2 regions of the Providencia huaxiensis genome follow, and region 2 is predicted to be linked to the other one. Evidence: predicted binding sites of a transcription regulator. Region 2 holds the regulator's gene; the other holds the start of a gene.
What was found. Region 2 encodes LexA, which represses DNA repair genes until DNA is damaged. Its sites were predicted from a motif close to TNCTGTATGTACATACAGNA; they were not measured.
Positions count from the first base shown of each region.

Region 1 (11,999 bases), 1.8 Mb from region 2:
ATGACGCCAGAGTCCATTGGTTTAAAAGAACAGCAATTGAATTTAACCTCACGTTCTGGCCGCGCCGCTGTTAAGCACCGTATGGAGGAGATGGGGTATCACGAAGGTAAAGATTTCAAATTGGATGAATTGTATACTGCATTTTTGAATTTAGCCGATAAAAAAGGCCAAGTCTTTGACTATGACTTAGAAGCTTTGGCTTTCTTCACAAAACAACAAGATGAAACTGACCACTTCGTCATGGACTATTTCAGTACACAATCAGGCTCGAGTATCGTCGCAACAGCGACAGTCAAAATGCAGTGTGGCGATGAAGTAAAATCTGAAGCGGCAACCGGCAATGGCCCTGTTGATGCCATCTATCAAGCCATCAGCAACATTACCCAATTCCCTATGAAATTAGTCTCTTATCAGTTATCGGCTAAAGGCCACGGTGAAAATGCATTAGGCCAAGTGGATATCGTGGTTGAGTGCCATAACCGTAAGTTCCACGGGATGGGGTTAGCGACAGATATCGTCGAATCATCAGCAAAAGCCATGGTGCATGTGTTGAATAGCATTTGGCGCTCAGAGCAAGTTGAAAAAGAAAAACAAAAAATAAATCAAGAATCACAATCAAACACAAAGGAAGCTGTTTAACAATGTCTAGTTATAAAATTGCCGTATTACCGGGTGATGGCATCGGTCCAGAAGTGATGGCGCAAGCTCACAAGGTTTTAGCTGCTATCAGCAAACGTTTTGCAGTAACAATCAACACCACTGAGTATGATGTGGGCGGTGCGGCAATCGACAAACACGGTGAGCCATTACCACAGGCCACTGTAAAAGGTTGTGAGGAAGCTGATGCTGTCTTATTTGGTTCTGTCGGTGGGCCGAAATGGGAACACTTGCCACCCGACAGCCAGCCTGAGCGTGGTGCATTATTACCTTTACGTAAGCATTTTAAATTATTCAGTAATTTACGCCCTGCTCGTTTATATCAAGCATTAGAAGCATTTTGCCCATTACGTGCAGACATCGCAGCTCAAGGCTTTGATATTCTTTGTGTGCGTGAATTAACCGGTGGGATTTACTTCGGTCAACCCAAAGGCCGTAAAGGTGAAGGCCAAGAAGAGTATGCATTTGATACTGAAGTTTATCACCGCTATGAAATCGAGCGCATTGCACGTATTGCGTTTGAATCGGCTCGCAAACGTAATAACAAAGTCACATCAATTGACAAAGCAAACGTATTGCAAAGCTCAGTATTATGGCGTGAAGTGGTCAATCAAATCGCAAAAGAATATCCAGATGTTGAAGTCAGCCATATGTATATTGATAACGCGGCCATGCAAATGATCAAAGCCCCATCTCAGTTTGATGTGGTGTTATGTTCTAACTTGTTCGGCGATATTATTTCTGATGAATGTGCGATGATCACTGGCTCCATGGGTATGCTGCCTTCTGCGAGCTTGAATGAAGCAGGATTTGGTTTGTATGAACCTGCGGGCGGCTCTGCACCAGATATTGCTGGAAAAAATATTGCTAACCCAATCGCACAAATTTTATCTGCTTCCATGCTGCTAAGATTTAGCTTAGACCAAGCCGATGCCGCAGATGCCATCGAACGTGCGGTCAATAAAGCCTTAGAAGAAGGTTATAGAACATCAGACTTAGCAGGTGCAGGTCAGTCAATAAGTACCAGTGAAATGGGCGATATTATTGCTCGTTATATTGCAGAAGGGGTTTAACATGGCCAAGACTTTATATCAAAAATTGTATGATGCCCACGTTGTCCGTGAAGTCGAAAATGAAATCCCTTTGATTTATATCGATCGCCATTTGGTGCATGAAGTGACATCACCTCAAGCCTTTGACGGTTTGAGAACTAAAAACCGCCCGTTGCATCAGCCAAGTAAAACATTTGCAACAATGGATCACAACGTATCAACACAAACCAAAGATATCAATGCTTGTGGTGATATGGCCCGCATTCAAATGCAAGAATTAATGAAGAACTGTAAAGAGTTCGGCGTAACTTTGTATGATTTGAATCACCCATACCAAGGTATTGTCCATGTGATGGGGCCTGAGCAAGGTATTACTTTGCCCGGTATGACCATTGTATGTGGCGATTCCCACACCGCAACCCACGGTGCATTTGGCTCATTAGCCTTTGGTATCGGAACATCTGAAGTTGAGCACGTGATGGCGACTCAAACGCTGAAACAAGCACGCGCTAAAACAATGAAAATTGAAGTCGTAGGCAAAGCTCCAGCAGGTATTACCGCAAAAGATATCGTGTTAGCCATTATCGGTACAACTGGCAGCGCAGGCGGTACTGGCTATATTGTTGAATTTTGTGGTGAAGCCATCGAAAACTTGAGTATGGAAGGCCGTATGACTGTGTGTAATATGGCTATCGAGTTAGGCGCAAAAGCCGGGATTATCGCACCGGATGAAACCACCTTTGCCTATATGAAAGGCCGCCAATTTGCACCTAAAGGCCAACAATGGGACGATGCAGTTGCTTATTGGAAAACATTAAAAACCGATGACGATGCTAAGTTCGATAAAATCATCACAATTCAGGCTAGTAGCATCGCGCCACAAGTCACTTGGGGAACCAACCCTGGGCAGGTGATTGCCATCAACCAACCGATCCCTGCTCCTGAGTCATTTGCAGACCCCGTTGAGCGAGCATCTGCTGAAAAAGCATTAGCTTACATGGGATTAGAGTCTGGCATTAAATTATCTGACGTCAAAATTGATAAAGTCTTTATTGGCTCATGTACGAATTCACGTATTGAAGATTTACGTGCTGCTGCTGCAATTGCCAAAGGCAAAAAAGTGGCGAATGGCGTACAAGCCATTGTTGTTCCCGGATCTGGCCCTGTTAAGGCCCAAGCTGAGCAAGAAGGTTTGGATAAAATCTTTATTGAAGCAGGCTTTGAATGGCGCTTGCCGGGCTGCTCCATGTGTTTAGCGATGAATAATGACCGTTTAAACCCAGGCGAGCGCTGTGCATCAACCAGTAACCGTAACTTTGAAGGCCGCCAAGGTCGTGCTGGTCGTACCCACTTGGTTAGCCCAGCAATGGCAGCCGCTGCGGCGATTAATGGCCATTTTGCTGATGTACGTGATATTCAAATCTAAGGAGAAAATGATGGAAAAGTTTATTACACACGTCGGGATTGTCGCTCCTTTAGATGCAGCAAATGTTGATACTGATGCCATTATCCCTAAGCAATTTTTACAAAAAGTCACGCGGACGGGTTTTGGCCAACATTTGTTTAATGACTGGCGTTTTTTAGATGAGAACGGGCAACAGCCTAATCCTGATTTCGTATTAAATAAACCAGTTTTCAAAGGGGCAAGTATTTTATTAGCTCGTGAAAACTTTGGTTGTGGCTCATCTCGTGAGCACGCACCTTGGGCATTAACTGACTTTGGTATTCAAGTGGTTATCGCCCCAAGTTTTGCTGATATTTTTTATGGTAACTCGTTCAATAACCAATTATTACCAATTAAATTAAGTGAAACCGAAGTGGATGAGCTGTTTAATTATGTTAATAGCCATGAAGGTTGCCAATTTACGGTGGACTTAGAAGCCCAAACCGTGACCGCAGGAGATAAAACCTATCATTTTGAAATCGACAGCTTCCGCCGCCACTGCATGATGAATGGTTTGGATAGCATTGGTTTGACACTGCAATATGTCAACCAAATCAAAGATTTCGAAAGCAAGATCCCATCTTTTATGCAGTAAATTCTTTTCTACGCCTACTTTGGTGGGCGTAGTTCCTCTTTTATCTCACATTTTTTGTTATATAGCCGCTTTTCATCTCAAAAATGCGGAATTAATCCTTCTTAACAAATTTACTCTCCCAAACTGCTTCCTCATTAAATTTTTCCTGTATAATTAACCTAAATATTTTGCCCACCACAAAATTTACTTTTACTTTTACTTAACTATTTTTTCTAAATAGTTTGTGTTGTGGCAAGGCGGCAAACGAGGATATCCCTAGGAGCATACACCAGTATGTGACTAGGGTAGCGGAGTGAAGCCAACACAGCCACGGCGCAAAATATGACGAAAAAATAAAAAAAAGCCGGTAAAAACCGGCTCGGTGATAAACACCATTACTCTAAATGGGGGAGTCGGTCGGCAACATGCAGACCAAACGAGCTACTTACTGCCTTCTATTATCGTGAGATTTTAGGAAATTAAAATTGATGTGTTTTTTGCCGGAGTTCCTCTTTTATGTCTAATTCTCGATTACAAACCCAATTTATTCGTCTCTGGCAACATTTTCAGGGCCAAGACAGTGAAACAACGCTGCAAGATATCGCTGATACGCTGTTTTGCTCTCGCCGTCATGTTCGGACACTGCTTAATAATATGCAATCACACGGTTGGCTTAGCTGGCAAGCAGAGTCTGGTCGAGGAAAGCGCTCCACTCTTATTTTCCATGTTAATGGCTTAGAGCTACAACAGGCACAGGCTGAACAATTACTCAAAGAAGAAAGTATTGAGAAATTGGTTGCACTGGTTGGTGATAAGGAAACCATTCGCCAAATGGTATTGTCTGAACTGGAACGCAGCTATCGACAAGGTAAAAACTTATTACGGATTATTTATTATCGTGATTTTCCGACACTGCTTCCCGGTGCGCCAATGCGCCGCTCAGAAATTCACTTAATGAGCCAAATATTTAATGGCCTTACCCATATAAATGAGGAAAAAGGGGAAGTGGAAAATGGCCTTGCCCACCATTGGCAGTCCGTCAATGAGACCCAATGGCGTTTCTATTTACGCCCCGCTATTTATTTCCATCATGGGCGAGAAATGGTTGCTGACGATATTATCTATTCCCTTTTACGCTTAAAAACCTGTTGGCCTCTGTTCTCTCATATACAATCCGTCAGCTCACCACACCCTTATGTTATTGATATCACGTTAAGTGAGCCTGATAAACAACTGCCTTGGTTGTTAGGCAGCCATCATGCGGCTATTTTACCGAAGGAGTGGGAGAGCCTAGAAAATTTTAGCCGTTGCCCAATCGGCACGGGTCCTTATCAAGTGGAAAAAAACTTGCCACAAAAACTCACTATTACGGCTTTTGACCGCTATTTTGGTTATCGTGCGCTGCTTGATGAAGTGACTATTTGGGTGGTTCCTGAACTCTCAGAACAAATGGTTTGTACGACATTAAAAATGGATGGTGATAAGCACCATAATGGCTCGCTCGAAAGCCGTATGGAAGAAGGCTGTTATTTTCTGTTAATGGACCAGCGTTCAACCATTACTCAGCGTGAAGATGTCCGTAAATGGTTGTGTAGCTTTTTAACCCCAATCAACCTGCTTGCCCACTGTGAGCCGTTTTATCAGCGCCATTGGGCCCCTGCTTATGGCCTGTTACTCCATTGGCACCACAGTAAAATGCTAACCTTGTTCCCTAAGCCTGAAGATTTAACAGAGCTAACTGTCACTTTTTATCGCAACCACCATGAGTTCTATGCGATTAGCCAAATCATGAAACGCGTGTTGCAGCAGCAAGGTGTGGAGCTCAAGATCAATATTATTGATTACGATGATTGGTTTAATGGCAATGGGCAAAGTGATATCTGGTTAACAACCGCTAACTTTTTTAAACCTCTTGAGTTTTCCATTTTTGCAACCTTGTACGAAATGCCGTTGTTACGTCAGTGCCTTAATAACCCCCTCAGTGATGAACTCAATCTATGGCGTAATAACCAATTAGATGTTGAAGCTTGGTGTGAAAGCTTAATTGACTCACAAATTTTTCACCCCATCTTTCATCATTGGCTCGAACTGCAAGGCCAAAACACCATGCGCGGTGTACGGATGAACACCTTTGGCTGGTTTGATTTTAAATCCGCCTGGTTTAAACCTTCTGAGGATAACCTAACAAAATATTGATAGTTATGAACAGATAAAATGAATAATAAGGATGTTATTCACTTTTTCTGTGGATATCCATGTGAACAACCTCATGGTAATCAGGGTATATCCCCAAATCACTTTTTTATCAGAAAAAAGAAAAATTAAATAATCACTGATAAATCAAATAAATAAATAACGAAAAATCAGTTTATCCACTGACTATTTTTTTTACTAAAATGCCTAAGACTTCAACTGAGCAAAGATCAAACAACGTTGTATTTATCCACAAGATATGTGCTTAACTTACTCATATTCTGTGACTCTCGTCATAAAAACCGTTTCGTCAAGGCTGTAAATACACACAGTAATCTCGATTTTTCACAGTTATCCAGAAATCCTGTGGATAACCTAGTGCATGATCCTGTGATTATCTTGGGATGAACTTGAATAACCTCTGTAATAATTTATAATTCAGATGAATAAATAACATTATATTCATATATATCATATAGTTAGAAATACCATAGAAAAAGTGTTATACTTCTTAAGTTATATGTATTTCCACTGGCTACTTTTTATACATTACTATTCAAACCATGACGCCATTTATTGCACCGCCACCACCAGATAACGAAGCGACCTTAATGGCCCGAGCGCAAGCTCTTGCTGGCTACACGCTTGGTGAACTCGCCCAACATGCAGCGATCCCTATTCCTCCTGATCTCAAGCGAGACAAAGGCTGGGTTGGCATGTTATTGGAATATTATTTAGGCGCGAGCGCGGGAAGTAAGGCAGAGCAAGATTTCGCCCATATTGGTATTGAATTAAAAACTATTCCTATTGACCGTCATGGTGCTCCACTCGAAACCACCTTTGTTTCTGTTGCACCGTTAACGGGAAATAGCGGCTTAACATGGGAAAATAGCCATGTTCGTCGCAAACTATCCCGTATTTTATGGTTTCCTATCGAAGGGGAAAGGCAAATTCCGCTCTCACAGCGCCGAGTCGCAAACCCATTAATCTGGAGCCCCTCCCCCTTAGAAGAGCAGTTACTACGACAAGATTGGGAAGAGTTAATGGATCTCATTGTGTTAGGCAAAGTGGAAAGTATCACTGCACGTCATGGGCAGGTATTACAGATCCGTCCTAAAGCGGCGAACAATAAAGCATTAACTGAAGCTATTGGTGAGTTTGGTCAACCTATTATGACGCTACCTCGTGGCTTTTATCTAAAAAAGGATTTTACAGGCCCGCTGTTAGCACGGCATTTTAGTTTATCTTAATCAACAAGGTGTCGCCTGTACCAAAGCAGACGATAAAAATTTATCACTGTTTCATTGTAGAAGGTGCACAGATGTTTGAGTGGATACTCGACCCCAATGCATGGATGGCACTTGCCACCCTAACCATATTAGAAATTGTCCTAGGCATCGATAATATTATTTTTCTGAGTATTGTGGTGAGCAAGCTTCCGAGCCACCAGCAAAATAGTGCCAGACGGACAGGCCTTATTGCAGCAATGGTGATGCGCCTTGCGCTATTGGCTTCGATTGCTTGGTTATCACGCCTTACCACCCCACTTTTTACAGTTGCTGACCATGTGGTATCTGCACGCGATCTCATATTATGCGCAGGTGGAATATTCCTTATTTGGAAAGCAAGCCAAGAAATTTTTGAAACCATTGAAGGAGAAGGTGAAAATAATCTAGCCAATAAGAAAGTGAGCTCATTTTGGGGCGCTATCGTACAAATTGCTTTATTAGACATTATCTTCAGTTTAGATTCAGTGATCACCGCGGTGGGGCTTTCAGACCACTTATTTATCATGATGGCAGCAGTGGTCATCGCTGTACTCATTATGATGCTTGCGGCCAAACCCATTGGCGACTTTGTTGAACGTTACCCTTCCGTAAAAATCTTGGCCTTATCATTTTTGATTTTAGTTGGCTTCACATTGCTGCTTGAAAGTGTTCAAGTCCATGTTTCTAAAGGCTACATTTATTTTGCTATGTTTTTTTCTATGGCAGTGCAAGTTCTCAATATCTTGCGCAGTAAGAAATGGAAAACCAGAAACCAAACTGATTAAGATGGCAATCTAACCGCTTGTTTAGCCGCTAAAATAGCCCCTTCTACCGCTTTTTTTGCTTGTGGGCTATTTTTCCAGCAGCTTGAGCCTGTTAATGCGGCTCCAGAAATTAAAATTTCATCATAGGAGGCTTCACTTAATTGTGCGAGTGAACTAAACCCCATTTGTTCTAAACGGCTAATCACCATGGGGCCAACACCTTTGACAACCAATAAAATCTGTTTTTCTGATTCGGAAAATGCCATTTGACGATCCTCTTGTGAATGAATTGATATTTATTAAGCGAATATTTTGCATTTTACCTATTTAATACTTTAAAATTGCAACTATAACAATGCCAGTTTTAATAATTATTAACTGACCTATCTTATCACCCATCTGTACCTGCTTTGTGTTAGGAATTCACCATGTATAACGCGCCACTGACCAACCCACATCAACACACGATGCAATTACCTGATAGCCGTCAATTTTGCTGGTTTGAGTCGGGCCCTAAAACAGGCTTTCCTGTTATTTTTTGTACCGGTGCGGGTATGAGTGGTTCATTAGGATTTGGTTTGGATTTACTCGAACAACTGAATATTCGTTTGATTGTTCCTGAACGTGCGGGGCTTGGTGAGTCAACATTTCACCCTGAAAAATCATTAAAAAATTTTGCTATGGATGTTCAAGCACTGTTAGATAAGCAGTCCATTACTCAATATTCTGTCATCGGCTTTTCTCAAGGTGCTGTTTTTGCCATGGCTATCGCTCACTATTGCCAACCTATCTCACTGTCTATTGTGTCAGGGCAAGACCAATTTGAATACCCTGCAACTCGCGCAATACTCAGTGCTGATATCGTGAACATGCAAGAGCAAGCCCTTAACAGCCCTGAAGCGCTGTCTGATTGGCTATTAAAAAATGTCACTGGTGAGTGGCTATTGGCGTTTATTCTTAATTGCAGTGCAGAAATCGACCAACAACTCTACAATGAAGAACATTTCCTTGAGGCATATAGCCATTGCATGAGACGTGCTTTCGCCCAAGGCAACCAAGGATATGTTCAAGACTTATTAATTGCATTGCAGAAATGGGAATTCGCCCCTGAAACGACCTGCGTGCCCGTCTCTTTATGGTATGGCGAACTCGATATGAGCACAGTCCATTCCCCTGATTTTGGCAAAATATTAGCCAGCCGTTTTCCCAATTGCCAACATCATTTATTAAGCGATGAGGGAGGCTCACTACTTTGGACACAAGCGGAAGCTATTTTAGCCGATATTCAGCAGCACGCTGCATAAGCAAAAACCGCGATGAGTTATTCATCGCGGCTATTATTTACACCCTAAATTCACATGAGTGAATTAACGATAGACAATCCCACCGTCAGTCAAAATAGATTGACCAGTAATATAGTCAGAGTCATCGCTTGCTAAGAATGCCACTAGACCCGCGACATCATCAGGGGTTTGAGCACGACCAAGCGCGATCCCTTCAACATATTTTTTGTAAGTTTCACCTTTTGGCGCGCCTGTAATTTCAGCGAAGCGCTCATCGATTTCCACCCACATATCAGTACCAACAATACCAGGGCAATACGCATTCACCGTTATACCTGAGCTTGCGTATTCTTTGGCCGCGGCTTGGGTTAACGCACGAACCGCAAATTTAGTTGCAGAGTACACACCTAACATCGCGAAACCATCATGCCCTGCAATAGAAGATGCATTGATGATTTTCCCTTTATGTTTACGTTCTTGGAATTTCTCGCTCGCGGCTTGAATACCCCACATGGTGCCATCTACGTTAATTTTGAAGATTAAATCCATATCTTCTTGGCGAACATCAGCGATTGGCTTAACTTGTGCAATCCCTGCGTTGTTAATCATTACATCAAAACCACCTAACTCCGCTTCTGCATGAGCCACCGCGGCAAAGACTTGGTCACGCTGACTGATATCTGCAGCAAATGTGGTAACTTTACGGCCTAATGCTTCAATTTCTTTGGCAACATCTTGGAGTTTGTCTTTTTTCAAATCCACCAGTGCGATATCAGCCCCTTCTTTCGCTAAACGCAGTGCGATACCACGACCAATACCCTGCGCTGCACCAGTAACTAAAATAACTTTATTATTTAACGCCATACTTATCTCCTACTGAATAATAGCCAAATTGACTAGTCCACCAATCCTCATAAGTTAACAATAATAACAACAAGTTACAAAGTAATGATTTTTACCTACTATTCCTAACTAATAAAAAATATTTCACTATTGGGGCTGTGAATATTTTTTATTTACCAAAGAAAAAGGTATGAATAATGAAATTCGAAGATAATCTTTAATAAAAATCATTCTCAATAAGATAAACAAAAAATGCTATTCCTTTAACTTTATACGATTAATAAACAATTTAATGAGGTTTGAATATAAAAAAGCCACCGAGTAGGTGGCTTTTGTTCGCGTAAACGTTAAATTGTTTATTTTTTAGCGGCTTGAATATATAACATTTCTAATGCGATAGATGCGGCGGCTAATGCTGTGATCTCAGATTGGTCATAAGCGGGAGCGACTTCCACTAAATCCATACCCACGATATTTAATGACTGTATTCCACGCAATAATTTCAATGCACGATCTGACGTTAAACCACCAATAACAGGGGTTCCCGTTCCCGGCGCAAAGGCAGGGTCAAGGCAGTCAATATCGAAAGTCAGATAAACAGGCATATCGCCAACAATCTCTTTGATCTGTGCAACCATGTCATCCACACTGCGATCATTCACCTGAGCTGCATCCAGTACAGTAAAACCATTGTCGCTGTCATGTTCAGTACGAATACCAATTTGCACTGAATGAGTTGGGTCGATTAGGCCTTCTTTTGGCGCATGATAGAACATGGTTCCGTGGTCAAACTTGCTACCATTACCGTAAGTATCTGTATGTGCATCGAAATGAACTAAGGCCATTTTCCCAAAGTGTTTCGCATGAGCACGCAGCAATGGCAATGTAACGAAGTGGTCGCCACCAAAGGTCAAGCAACGTTTACCTGATTCAAGCAGTTTTTCAGTATGGGCTTGCAGTTTGTCACTCATATCTTGTGCATCACCGAAAGCAAATACCACGTCACCACAGTCAACCACATTTAAACGTTCAGTTAACTTAAAGTTCCATGGCCAGCGGTGGCTTTCCCACGCAAGATTCGTGGAAACTTGGCGAATTGCAGCTGGCCCATGACGGCTACCAGCACGACCAGAGGTTGCCATATCAAACGGTACACCGGTGATCACCCACTCTGCATCTGAGCTATAAGGCTGAAAATTCAGCGGAAAACGTAAGAAACCAAATGCGTTAGAAACCAGTGAGTTATCAACTTGATTACCTAAAGTACTATTAATCATTTCTGTTCCTCAAAACGGGCCGGCCCATTAGCAAGCCCTTTTAATATTCAATTCGAATAGTTTTTACCAAATTAACTTCGCACAGTATAAATAATAAACAAATCATATTATTTGCACAAAGTTATTATCTGTTCAGTATCTTAATACGTTATGACTCATATAGTGCGCTAAATAGTTCGTGCTGTCGCTAGGCGGCAAAATGAGCCAATCCCTAGGAGCATACACAAGTATGTGACTAGGGTTGGCAAATGCAGCCAACAACGCGACGGTGCGAAATATAACGCGCATTGAGCATTTATTCGTCTTCAAGATAAGTATACCCATACAAACCATTCTCGAACTCTTCGACAAAGTCTTTTTGCAACTGCTCACTCAAACCCGTGCCTTTTACTTGCTCTGTGAAACTTTCTAATAGGACTTCAGGGACTAATTTAACGTATTGCAGCATATCTGCCACAGAATCGCCCTCTTCACTTTGCAAGTAACGCAGGTTACCTTGGCTATCAACCCAGACATCTATTGCGGCAGTATCACCAAATAAGTTATGCATATTTCCTAAAATTTCCTGATACGCGCCAATCATAAAGAAACCTATCATCGGCGGGTTTTCAGGGTCATAAGCCGGCATTGGCATTGTGGTTTCA
Region 1 is NZ_CP031123.2:2,465,585-2,477,583, forward strand. Features, by position in the region: gene leuA (2-isopropylmalate synthase) at 1-639, shown strand, start outside; gene leuB (3-isopropylmalate dehydrogenase) at 642-1,730, shown strand; gene leuC (3-isopropylmalate dehydratase large subunit) at 1,732-3,135, shown strand; gene leuD (3-isopropylmalate dehydratase small subunit) at 3,143-3,748, shown strand; gene sgrR (HTH-type transcriptional regulator SgrR) at 4,244-5,923, shown strand; gene mutH (DNA mismatch repair endonuclease MutH) at 6,484-7,170, shown strand; gene CYG50_RS13085 (TerC family protein) at 7,242-7,973, shown strand; gene CYG50_RS13090 (Pathogenicity locus) at 7,970-8,218, opposite strand; gene CYG50_RS13095 (alpha/beta fold hydrolase) at 8,381-9,256, shown strand; gene CYG50_RS13100 (acetoin reductase) at 9,320-10,099, opposite strand; gene speB (agmatinase) at 10,435-11,355, opposite strand; gene speA (biosynthetic arginine decarboxylase) at 11,651-11,999, opposite strand, start outside.
Region 1: a site for LexA is predicted at 6,235-6,254, ahead of mutH (DNA mismatch repair endonuclease MutH). Genes of this name have one in related genera too.

Region 2 (11,999 bases):
CAACAACTTTGTCAGCACCATTAGTGATTACAATACCGGCATTTTTAACTTTTCCACCTAAGCCAAGTAAGTCACCGGCAAAACCTTGGAAACCATTAATAGTTTGGCCAGTAAAGGTGATTTTTGCGTTTTTATACGTTTCTGTTGAACAGTTTTTCAATACGATATCGAAATCTCTGTTATCTGAACGATATTGGTTAGATGTCAGTTCATGTAATGCAATTTCACCAAACTCAACTAATTGTTTTAAGTTGTTTGCATCAATTGAACATGGAACATCGTTAATGAAACCAGTGAAGCGGACTTCACCTTGTGAACTTTCAACTGTTGGTGGCGTTACTGGATCTTCAGCCACTGCAACACCAGAAATTCCAACACCTAAACCTAAAGCCAGAGTTAACGCTAATTTATTCAGTTTCATAAACATTTCCTTTAAATGAGTAGGAAGTAGCTGCCTCTTTTCTGATTTTTATTGATAAGGAATCAGTTTTATTTTTTTGATTACTTAACAGTGAAATTCTTCAGTCATCCAACATCATTAATTTCATTCAGATTAGAGGTGAATATATAAATAAGATCCCTTTCATCTATAATTTTTAAAATACCTAAATTTTTAATTCTTTATTTTCTATTCAATATTAATTATTCCCATGAGGGGTAATTCGCTAAAATTGACATAGAAATAGAAAATGACTTTTTACACATGCCTTCCGATACTTTCTGATGTCAATTCTACATAACCGATATTTATTGTCAAAACAGACACATAATTAGAGTTAACAAAGAATAAACAACTAGTAAATTCAAAAGCAACAAAATATAAAATCAAAACGCTATCAAAATATACATTTCAAATTTATTACTTAGAAAAACTTATATAAAACCCTCATTTTTCACTTACAAATATCTCAAAATATGTCAAATTACAGATAGATTTATATCGGAATTTAAATCTATACTTATCGACAAAGATAGATATTAAAACCAAACAATAACAGAAAAACCGCAATTAAAATCCAAACAAGACAGAAAAGAAGCGACAAAAAGAATATTGAAAAGTGAGGTTAAGATAAGTCTTAATTGAAATTGCATCAAATTGAAACGGAATATTTCAATTAATTGTTCGCAATGCGTTGCGCTTTTATCATGCATTTGTTTAATATTTGTTTCTATTTTTCCTGTTTAATTTTAAATATCATTTTTTATATTTTTTATTACCCTCATTTACTTTCTTTATTAATCAAAAAAATACTTAGCAAGGTTAAAATTTTTTGATGGTAATGCTTTCATTTCTTGATTCTCTATAGTTCAAGAAACTGTGATAAACTTGTGAACAGTAAACATTTGCATTTTTCAACGGGTGGGTCAGTAAAATGGAAAAGATGAGTGAAAAAAAAGTTCTTGCGATGGCTGAACATATTTGCCAGTCAAGAGGCGTCAGGTTGACACCACAAAGAGAAACGGTATTGCGCTTGATAGCACAACAACATGGTGCAATCAGCGCTTATGATTTACTCGACTTACTACGTGAAATTGAACCTCAAGCTAAACCCCCTACGGTTTATCGTGGCCTTGAGTTTTTAATGGAGCAAGGTTTTATCCATAAAATTGAATCAACAAACAGCTATGTCGTCTGCCATCATTTTGATAACCCAAGCCATATCTCTGTTATGTTGATTTGCGACCATTGCGGAAGCGTAACGGAAAGTGACTGTACAACAATAGAAGCTGCCATTATTAATTTAGCCGACGAACACCAATTCCGCTTAAGACATACCGTGGTGGAAAACCATGGCTTATGCAGAAGTTGTGACGAAGTGAATAGCTGCCAAGATCATGAACATTGTCATCATAACCACGAACAACCTATAGCATCAAAAAAGAAATAAATTACTGTATTGCTAAATAGTTTGATGAATACAAAAGAGAGAAGAGAGAAGAGAGAAGAGAAAAAATATAAGGAAGGAAACAAAACAGGCAGACCTCAAAATAAAGCAATGAAATCTGCCTGCAATAGTCATTCCCGGGTGTAACCTACCATGACAGCTGGCTACTAGCGGAAATTAATACCAATCACTGTTACGGATAACCCCAACAGCTAAACCTTCAATAGTGAAGTTTTGCTGACGTAAATCAACAACAATAGGTTCGAATTCTGGGTTTTCTGCTATTAATTCAACGCGGTTACCCTGTTGCTTAAAACGTTTAACCGTAACTTCATCTTCGATACGAGCGACAACAACTTGCCCGTTATGTACATTTTGCGTTTTATGCACAGCTAATAGATCGCCATCCATAATGCCAATATCTTTCATGGACATCCCGTTCACACGCAATAAAAAATCTGCATGTGGTTTAAACAGCTCCGGGTCAACTTGATAGTGGCTCTCAATATGTTCCTGCGCTAATAATGGTTCGCCAGCGGCAACACGCCCAATCAGAGGTAACCCCTGATCTTCGGTTTCTTCTTCAAGAAGCAGACGAATACCTCGGGATGCGCCTGAAACGATTTCAATAACCCCTTTACGTGCTAAGGCCTTTAAATGTTCTTCTGCCGCATTAGGCGAACGAAAACCAAGGCTTGCTGCTATCTCAGCACGTGTAGGTGGCATACCTGTCTGCGAAATGTGATCTCGCACCAGATCGTAAACCTGCTGTTGTCGAGCCGTCAGTGCTTTCATTCCGTTCCCCTGTTTGTTTATACAGTCAAGCTGTGAGTATATACAGGTAAATGAAGATTTGAAACAGTTAAATCGCGCAATTTAAGCATTTGTTATCGATTTACTCTCTTTTTGCCCGATTAAGTAACCAAACACCTTAACCAGAAAAATAACGCTGCCATAATACCAGCGCCCAAATGAACAGCGCTAAACCGATACTCACAAATACTGCAGCAGAACCAATATCTTTAGCTCTTCCTGAAAGTTCATGATACTCACTACCAATACGATCAACTACAGCCTCTACCGCGCTATTCAATAATTCGACTATTGCCACCAGCACAACTGAGCTCACTAACAAAATCCTATCTATATAGCTGATATCTAAATAAAATGCGATAAAAATTGCGATGATTGCTGCAACTGATTCCTGCCTAAATGCTGCCTCATTAACCCAAGCAGCTTTCAAACCTTTAAGGGAATATCCTGCCGCTTTAATCACTCGCGTGAACCCCTTAACTTGACTCGCCATATTTATTCCTTAAAAAATACAAACAATAATCGATTTTTACGGTCAAAGTGAATTGTCAGTAACAGATCTAACCAGGTATTTCTGGTATGATTGCACAGCATTGTTAACAAGAGGCTATAATCATTTATGTCACTATGGCGTAAAATATATTACAACACGTTGAATTTGCCACTTAAATTATTGGTAAAAAGTAAACTAATTCCTTCGGATCCCGTCACTGAGTTGCAGCTTGATGTCAACAGGCCAACTCTGTACGTATTACCTTATCATTCGAAGTCTGACCTCCTGACGCTACGGCATCAATGCTTAGCTATCGGTCTGCCAGACCCGCTAGTCGACAATGATATCAATGGAACGAAGCTTCCGGCTTACGTTTTTATCGATGATGGCCCACGTGTTTTTCGCTATTATTCACCGAATCCACGTAAGGATTCAGTAAAAACATTCCATGCTTATTTAGATTTGCACAAAAACAATCCAAATCTAGATATTCAAATGCTACCTGCATCCGTGATGTTTGGGCGTTCACCTGGGCGTGAAGGCCATACTCCAGCACCGCCACTGAAGCTGTTAAACGGTATCCAAAAGTTCTTTGCAGTTTTATGGTTAGGGCGTGACAGCTTTGTGCGTTTATCACCGATTGTCTCAATTGGGAAAATGGCACAAGACCACGGTACAGACACTATTATTGCCAACAAACTCGCTCGTGTCGCGCGTATTCACTATTCGCGCCAACGCTTAGCAGCAGTTGGGCCAAAACTTCCTGCACGTTATGAACTGTTTAATAAGCTATTGACGTCAAAAGCGATTGAAAAAGCCGTTGAAGACGAAGCGCGCAGTAAAAAAATCCCACTCAAAAAAGCCCAGCAAAATGCCGTTGGGATGATGGAAGAAATTGCGGCCAATTTCTCTTATGAAGCCGTACGTTTAACCGATAGAGTTCTTAGTTGGACTTGGAACCGCCTTTATCAAGGTATCAATGTTCAGCACGCTGAACGGGTTCGCCAACTCGCACAAGACGGCCATGAAATCGTTTATGTCCCCTCTCACCGCAGCCATATGGACTACTTACTGCTCTCATATGTGCTATACCATCAAGGGCTAGTGCCGCCTCATATCGCAGCGGGGATCAATCTTAATTTCTGGCCAGCAGGGCCAATTTTCCGTCGCTTAGGGGCCTTTTTTATTCGCCGAACGTTCAAAGGCAATAAACTGTATTCGACCGTTTTCCGCGAATATTTAAGTGAACTGTTTGCACGTGGTTACTCCATCGAATACTTTGTGGAAGGTGGGCGCTCACGTACCGGTCGTTTATTACAACCGAAGACAGGTACTCTCTCAATGACATTGCAAGCGATGTTGCGCGGTGACTCACGCCCTATCACTATTGTTCCTATCTATATTGGGTATGAACATGTCATGGAAGTAGGAACTTACGCCAAAGAACTTCGTGGTGCAGAAAAAGAGAAAGAAGGCTTTTTCTCCATGGTTCGCGGGTTACGTAAATTGCGCAACTTAGGTCAAGGGTATGTTAACTTCGGTCAACCTATTTCTTTACCTCATTACCTCAATCAGCGTGTACCTGATTGGCGCGACTCTATCGATCCTATCGAACCACAAAGGCCGACCTGGTTAAACCCAACGGTCAGTTCGTTAGCTGATAACATTATGGTTAATATTAATAATGCAGCCGCAGCCAATGCGATTAACCTCTGTGCGACCGCATTGCTGGCATCTCGTCAACGCTCGCTCACTCGTGAGCAACTGATTGAACAAGTCGAATGTTACCTGCAATTATTACGCAACGTGCCATACACCGCAGATGCAACAACCCCAAATAAAACAGCAGAGCAATTGTTAGAACATGCTTTGCAAATGGATAAATTCGAAGTCGAAAAAGACAGCATGGGGGATATTATTATCCTTCCTCGTGAAAATGCCGTCTTAATGACCTATTACCGCAACAATATCCATCATTTATTGGTATTACCATCTCTAATAACTAGCATTGTGTTACACCATGAGCGCATTAGTCGCCAAGATATTCACTATCAAGTCGGTCAAATTTATCCGTTCTTAAAAGCAGAACTGTTTATGCGTTATAACAGTGATGAGCTACATGAAGCGGTAGATACGCTGATCGATGAACTGAATAACCAAAAACTAATTTGCTTAAGAGAAGACGATATTGTGGTGTTAAATCCTCGCCGTATTCGTCCATTACAGCTTTTAGCCGCTGGTGTACGTGAAACCTTGCAACGTTATGCAATCACATTATCATTACTCAACGCGAGCCCTGAAATCAGCCGTAATACGTTGGAAAAAGAAAGCCGTATCCTTGCGCAACGTCTTTCTGTCTTGCATGGTATTAACGCACCTGAATTCTTTGATAAAGCGGTATTCTCGACATTAGTCGATACCCTCAGAGAAGAAGGCTACATTGATAATAATGAAAATGATATTTTTGTTACCAATGCACAAAAACTGTATGCCGTTCTGGCCCGCTTGATGTCACCGGAAATCCGTTTGACCATTGAAAGTGTTAGCCAAGATGATGAGTTTTCTGAAGAAAAGCCAAGTGAAAGCGCGCAGTCTCAGGAACAAGAGAAAAGCTAATCGCGTTTTCTCAGCTCAATAAAACAAAAAAGGTCATGTTAGAAATAACATGACCTTTTACTTTGGCTCAATAAAGGCAATTTAAAAATAACTGACAAGAATACCAATGAACAAAATTAAGCCAACAAAGTTATTATTCATAAAAGCTTTAAAGCAAGGCGCACGTTCACGATTAGCCATTAATTGCTGCTGATAGATAAATAGACCCGCTACGAGCACCAATGAAATATAATAAAGAGTACCTAAACCCGCCAGTGAGCCTATCACCAATAAGAAGCCAACCATCAGGAATTGCAGTAACCCAATAATTAATTTGTCATACTGCCCGAATAAAATAGCGGTTGATTTCACACCAATTTTTAAATCATCATCACGGTCTACCATCGCATACTGAGTATCGTAGATCACAGACCAAATAATATTAACTAAAAACAGTAACCAACAAACAACAGGTAAAGTTTCGCCAACAGCAGAGAAAGACATTGGGATTGACCAACCAAAAGCCGCGCCTAATACCACTTGAGGTAAGTTACTGACCCTCTTAACAAAGGGATAAACCCATGCCAAGGCCAAACCGGCAACTGACAACCAAATAGTCATTGAATTGAGTGTTAAAACCAGCAGGAAAGAAAGGCCAACAAGGCTTGCAAACAATATTTTTGCTTCTTTTTCTGTCACGTCACCACTCGGGAGAGGGCGGTGTTTAGTCCGCTCTACGTGGCCATCAAAATGGCGGTCAGCAAAGTCATTAATGACACAGCCAGCGGCACGCATAAAAAATACGCCAGCAGTAAAGACAATTAAAAGATGTAAACTTGGCGTACCTTGAGCCGCAATCCATAATGCCCAATACGTCGGCCACAGTAGCAACAGTGAACCAATGGGTCTATCAATACGCATTAAACGGCTGTATGCATGCCATTTACTTAGCGTCATACTTCCCTCCACTTTGTCGTGCTCCTTTTCGAATTCCATCATACTTCAAATTGGGTATATTTTAATACCACCAAACTCTACAACTTACTGATTTATATTTGTTGGCATAGTGTCATTGCAGAGACCTGAAAATTCAAAATACTTAGGATAGTTAACGATATGCAGGTGATTCAGGTAAAAATATTTCTGTTAATAATAAGGGTTTATCCGATAACCTTAACCGAGAACAACGCACCCAACGATTTGCGCAAGAACCAATATGGATATAATCTCGAGTTAAACTATCGCGGCTAAATAAATAACGTCCTAATGGCATTCTCCCAATATCCACCAATTGCTGGTCATCATCGGTCAGTGTCTCTTCAGGGATTACAGTTCGGCCCAGTAACCAAGGGATACCATCACCATACATGACAACTTCTCTGACCCAATAGCGCTGGCTTTTAGGTAAAGACTGCACTTCATCTGCACTCAGCTTATCTTGCGATACATAGCACTCTAAATAAGGTATCACGGTCACTTGCTGGCTATGCTGCTCAAAACGCTTTGTCATTGAGCCAAGCTCTAATAGCCAATCTAATATATTAGCAGGCACTATTTTATCGTTTTTATCGTTCTCCGCCAGCCAATGAATCGGCTGAGAAGTAAAAAGCGTTTCATCCATTACTTAAAATTCCACCATGAATAACATGGTTATGATTTACTGTATTTCTTACGCAATAGGATATCACGTTGTTTTACGACAAGGTTAAAGTTAGCTAAAAATTTATATAAAAAGTCACATTTTCAACACAAAATGTAAAAATATAGTGAAAAATATTTTAATTACTAGCGAGTTATCGATAATAATAAAATTTATTAATATCATAATAAATTTTATTTAATTGCTTGAAAAACGAACAATTTAACAATAGTCAGTTGAACAATATAAGGCAGGAGCTCCCTACCTTATATTGAAGTATTTAAATAATACGTTGTTAACTTATCGCCAAGCTTTATAGCTGTTAATCAGACCATTGGTCGAACTATCATGGCTACTCACCGTATCACTATTTTCTAATTCAGGCAGAATACGGCTTGCGAGCTGTTTGCCTAATTCCACACCCCATTGGTCGAAAGTGAAAATGTTTAAAATCGCCCCTTGGGTGAAAATTTTGTGCTCATACATCGCAATCAATGCACCTAACGAATAAGGTGTGATTGATTTCAATAAGATGGAGTTAGTTGGGCGGTTACCTTCAAACACCTTATAAGGCGCAACATATTCCATATCTGCGACATTCTTCCCTTGCGCAGCAAACTCGGCATCAACCACTTCACGAGTTTTACCAAATGCTAATGCTTCCGTTTGCGCAAAGAAATTAGATAATAATTTTTCGTGATGATCCCCTAACGGGTTATGGGTTACCGCAGGTGCGATAAAATCACATGGGATCATCTTCGTTCCTTGGTGGATCAACTGATAAAACGCATGTTGACCGTTGGTTCCCGGCTCCCCCCAAATAATCGGGCCTGTTTGATAAGTAACAGGTTTTCCATCACGATCAATATATTTACCGTTCGATTCCATATTGCCTTGTTGGAAGTAAGCGGCAAAACGATGCATGTATTGGTCGTATGGCAGAATCGCTTCAGTTTCCGCTTCAAAAAAATTGTTGTACCAAATGCCAATCAAACCTAACAACACAGGGATGTTCTTTTCTAGCGGCGTTTGGGTAAAATGTTTATCCATCGCATGGGCACCGTTCAATAATTGAACGAAATTATCAAAGCCGACCGATAAAATAATGGATAAACCAATCGCTGACCATAATGAATAACGGCCACCAACCCAATCCCAAAATTCAAACATATTGTTGGTATCAATACCAAACTTCGCGACTTCTTCGCCATTTGTGGAAAGTGCCACAAAATGCTTAGCCACTTGGCTTTCATCTTTTGCCGCAGCCAAGAACCAATCGCGAGCAGAATGCGCATTAGTCATGGTTTCTTGGGTTGTAAAGGTTTTTGACGCAATTAAAAACAGGGTTGTTTCTGGGTTCAGCTTTTTCAGTGTTTCCGCAATTTGCGTACCATCCACGTTCGATACAAAGTGCATGTTTAGATGGTTCTTGTATGGACGCAGTGCTTCTGTCACCATGAATGGACCAAGGTCTGAACCACCAATACCGATGTTCACCACATCCGTAATCGCTTTACCGGTATAACCTTTCCAATCACCACTAATAATGCGCTGGCTAAATTGCTGCATTTTATCCAATACCGCGTTCACTTCTGGCATGACATCTTTGCCATCAACATAAATAGGCGTGTTATCACGGTTACGCAAAGCGGTATGTAGTACTGCACGGTCTTCAGTACGGTTAATTTTCTCACCTTGGAACATACTGTTAATAGCGCTTTCTAGCTCTGTTTCTTTTGCTAAAGCCAATAAATGTTCCAATGTTTCTTGAGTAATTCTATTTTTGGAGAAATCCACTAAGATTTGACCATCGAACGTCGCCGAAAAATGAGTAAAGCGGTCTTTATCCTGTGCAAACAAATCACGCATATGGACATTTTTCATTTGCGCAAAATGTTGCTCTAGCGCCCGCCATGCAGCCGTTTGGCTTGGATTAATACTTCTCATGGATAACACTCTCCAAATAATTTTAAATAGAAATAGATTGTACCCCGTCACGAAAACGAGACTTATCGGTTTTCTGCGTTATATTGATATTCCCCAATTCTGCCGCACTTTTCCAGACTTAATTGCCCCTTTTATTGAAATACGCACTTTCTAGACCAATGAGCATACAAAAGTATGTGATTCAGCTAGCTGAACGCTAATCAACACCCATACAGCTTGAAGTATGGCGAGTATATACCCTAAATAATTCAAGTTGCATGTAGGCGACAAGCGAAGATAGACCGATGAGCATACAAAAGTATGTGATTCGGTTATCTGAGCGCAGTCAACACCCATGCAGCTTGAAGTATGACGAGTATGACGGGTACATTGAGAAAAGCGATAATAAATTACCTATCATTAGAATTACTGATTTCCTTCGATTCCTGATTGACGCCATCCTATTTACCCGATAAATCTATATAAAGATTAGGTTTAACCAAAGGGATTGACACCATGAATATCGCAGCGTCTTCAGCAGACAACCATCAGTATGTTATCGCCAAATTTGGCGGTACCAGCGTTGCTAACTTTGAAGCAATGAATAACAGCGCCAATATCGTACTTTCCAACCCAAATGTACGAGTTGTGGTACTTTCAGCTTCTGCTGGCATTACCAATTTATTAATCGAGCTGGCCGAAGGCTGCGATGCAGATAAACGCAATGAACTACTGAAAAAAGTGAAGGATATTCAATACTCAATTATTGATAACCTACAAACTGCTGATGTTATTCGTGAAGAAATCAATCGCTTACTCGATAATATTGCTCATTTAGCTGATTCGGCTGCTTTAGCCACTTCTGACGCATTAACCGATGAAATGGTGAGTCACGGCGAATTAATGTCAACCTTGCTATTTGTTGAAGTACTACGCCAACGCAACGCTAACTCCCAATGGTTTGATGTACGCAAAGTAATGAGAACCAATGACAGCTTTGGCCGTGCTGAACCAGAACTTGCTCAGCTAAAAGCATTGTCAGAGCAGCAACTCATGCCACGCCTTGCCGAGTCAGTTGTGATCACCCAAGGGTTTATTGGCCGTGATGAAAAAGGCCGCACAACAACTCTTGGTCGTGGTGGAAGTGACTACACCGCTGCCCTGTTAGCCGAGGTTCTTAATTTATCACGTGTCGATATTTGGACTGATGTTCCTGGAATTTACACCACTGACCCTCGCGTCGTACCGAGTGCCCAACGCATTGATGAAATTGCTTTCGATGAAGCGGCTGAAATGGCGACCTTTGGCGCAAAAATTTTGCATCCTGCGACACTCCTTCCTGCAGTACGCGCAGGGATCCCTGTTTTTGTTGGTTCAAGTAAAGCGCCCGAAGCTGGCGGCACCATTGTGTGTGATAAAACCACTAATCCACCGCAATTTAGGGCATTAGCACTGCGCCGTAAACAAACGCTACTCACCTTGCACAGCCTAAAAATGCTGCACGCACGCGGTTTCTTAGCGGAAATTTTCACCATTTTACTGCGCCACAATATTTCAGTGGATTTAATTACGACTTCAGAAGTCAGTGTGGCACTAACCTTAGACACAACAGGCTCAACAGGAACTAACGGCAGTTTACTCACCAATGCGCTAATGACTGAGTTATCCGCATTATGTCGTGTCGAAGTGGAAGAGGATTTAGCGCTCGTCGCAATCATTGGTAATGAGCTGTCGCAAGTGAATGGCCTAGGAAGACAAATTTTTGGCGCACTTGAGTCATTCAATATTCGCATGATCAGCTATGGCGCGAGTAGCCACAATATTTGTTTATTGGTACCCGGAAATGATGCTGAAGAGATTGTTCGTACCTTGCACAGTAATTTATTTGAATAGTGTGGAAGTTTGATCAAAATACCAGAAGGCGATCGTGACGATCGCCTTCTATATTATGCAGTTAATCCCCTCCAGCCTGTTTGCTGGGTTGTGTAACATTGCTGGTGTATTGCAGCATCTTGCCCGTCACACCGTTATTCTGTTTTAAAAGCGCCAAGTTCCCTTTTGCAGTTTCATTACCGAGTTCTACTGCTCGTTCAAACCACATTACCGAACGGAAAATATTTTTTTCACCGCCCTCGCCTCGTGCATACATCACCGCAAGGTTATTTTGAGCATCGCTATTCTTTTTAAATGCCGCTTTTTCCAGCAATTGCCGTGCTCTGTGTGTGTTTTTCGCCACACCTGTTCCCGTTAAATAAAAGATAGCTAACTGGTTTTGAGCCTCAATGCTATTTTCTTGAGCAATCAGCAACCAACTCAAAATGTCATTCACATCAACATTTTTCAGCTCTCCAGACACATACAGTTCTGCTAACTTAATTTGAGCCTCTTTACCATCACTGTTGGCGAGTGATATATACCACTCAACAGCCTTTTTGGGGTCTTTTTTAACCCCGCCTAACCCTTTTTCATAGAATTCAGCTACCTTCATTCCTGCATCTTGGGATTCATTTTGTGCAGCACGTTCATACCAGATAAAGGCTTCAGCAAGGTCTTTGCCAACGCCATTGCCTTGTTCATAGGCTTTCGCAATCGCCAATTGAGCCGCAATATTGTTCTGTTGCGCCGCGCGTTTATACCAGTACATTGC
Region 2 is NZ_CP031123.2:4,291,411-4,303,409, reverse strand. Features, by position in the region: gene CYG50_RS21610 (fimbrial protein) at 1-421, opposite strand, end outside; gene zur (zinc uptake transcriptional repressor Zur) at 1,374-1,889, shown strand; gene lexA (transcriptional repressor LexA) at 2,064-2,681, opposite strand; gene CYG50_RS21595 (diacylglycerol kinase) at 2,818-3,192, opposite strand; gene plsB (glycerol-3-phosphate 1-O-acyltransferase PlsB) at 3,319-5,808, shown strand; gene ubiA (4-hydroxybenzoate octaprenyltransferase) at 5,890-6,744, opposite strand; gene ubiC (chorismate lyase) at 6,896-7,408, opposite strand; gene pgi (glucose-6-phosphate isomerase) at 7,727-9,373, opposite strand; gene lysC (lysine-sensitive aspartokinase 3) at 9,869-11,245, shown strand; gene CYG50_RS21565 (SEL1-like repeat protein) at 11,307-11,999, opposite strand, start outside.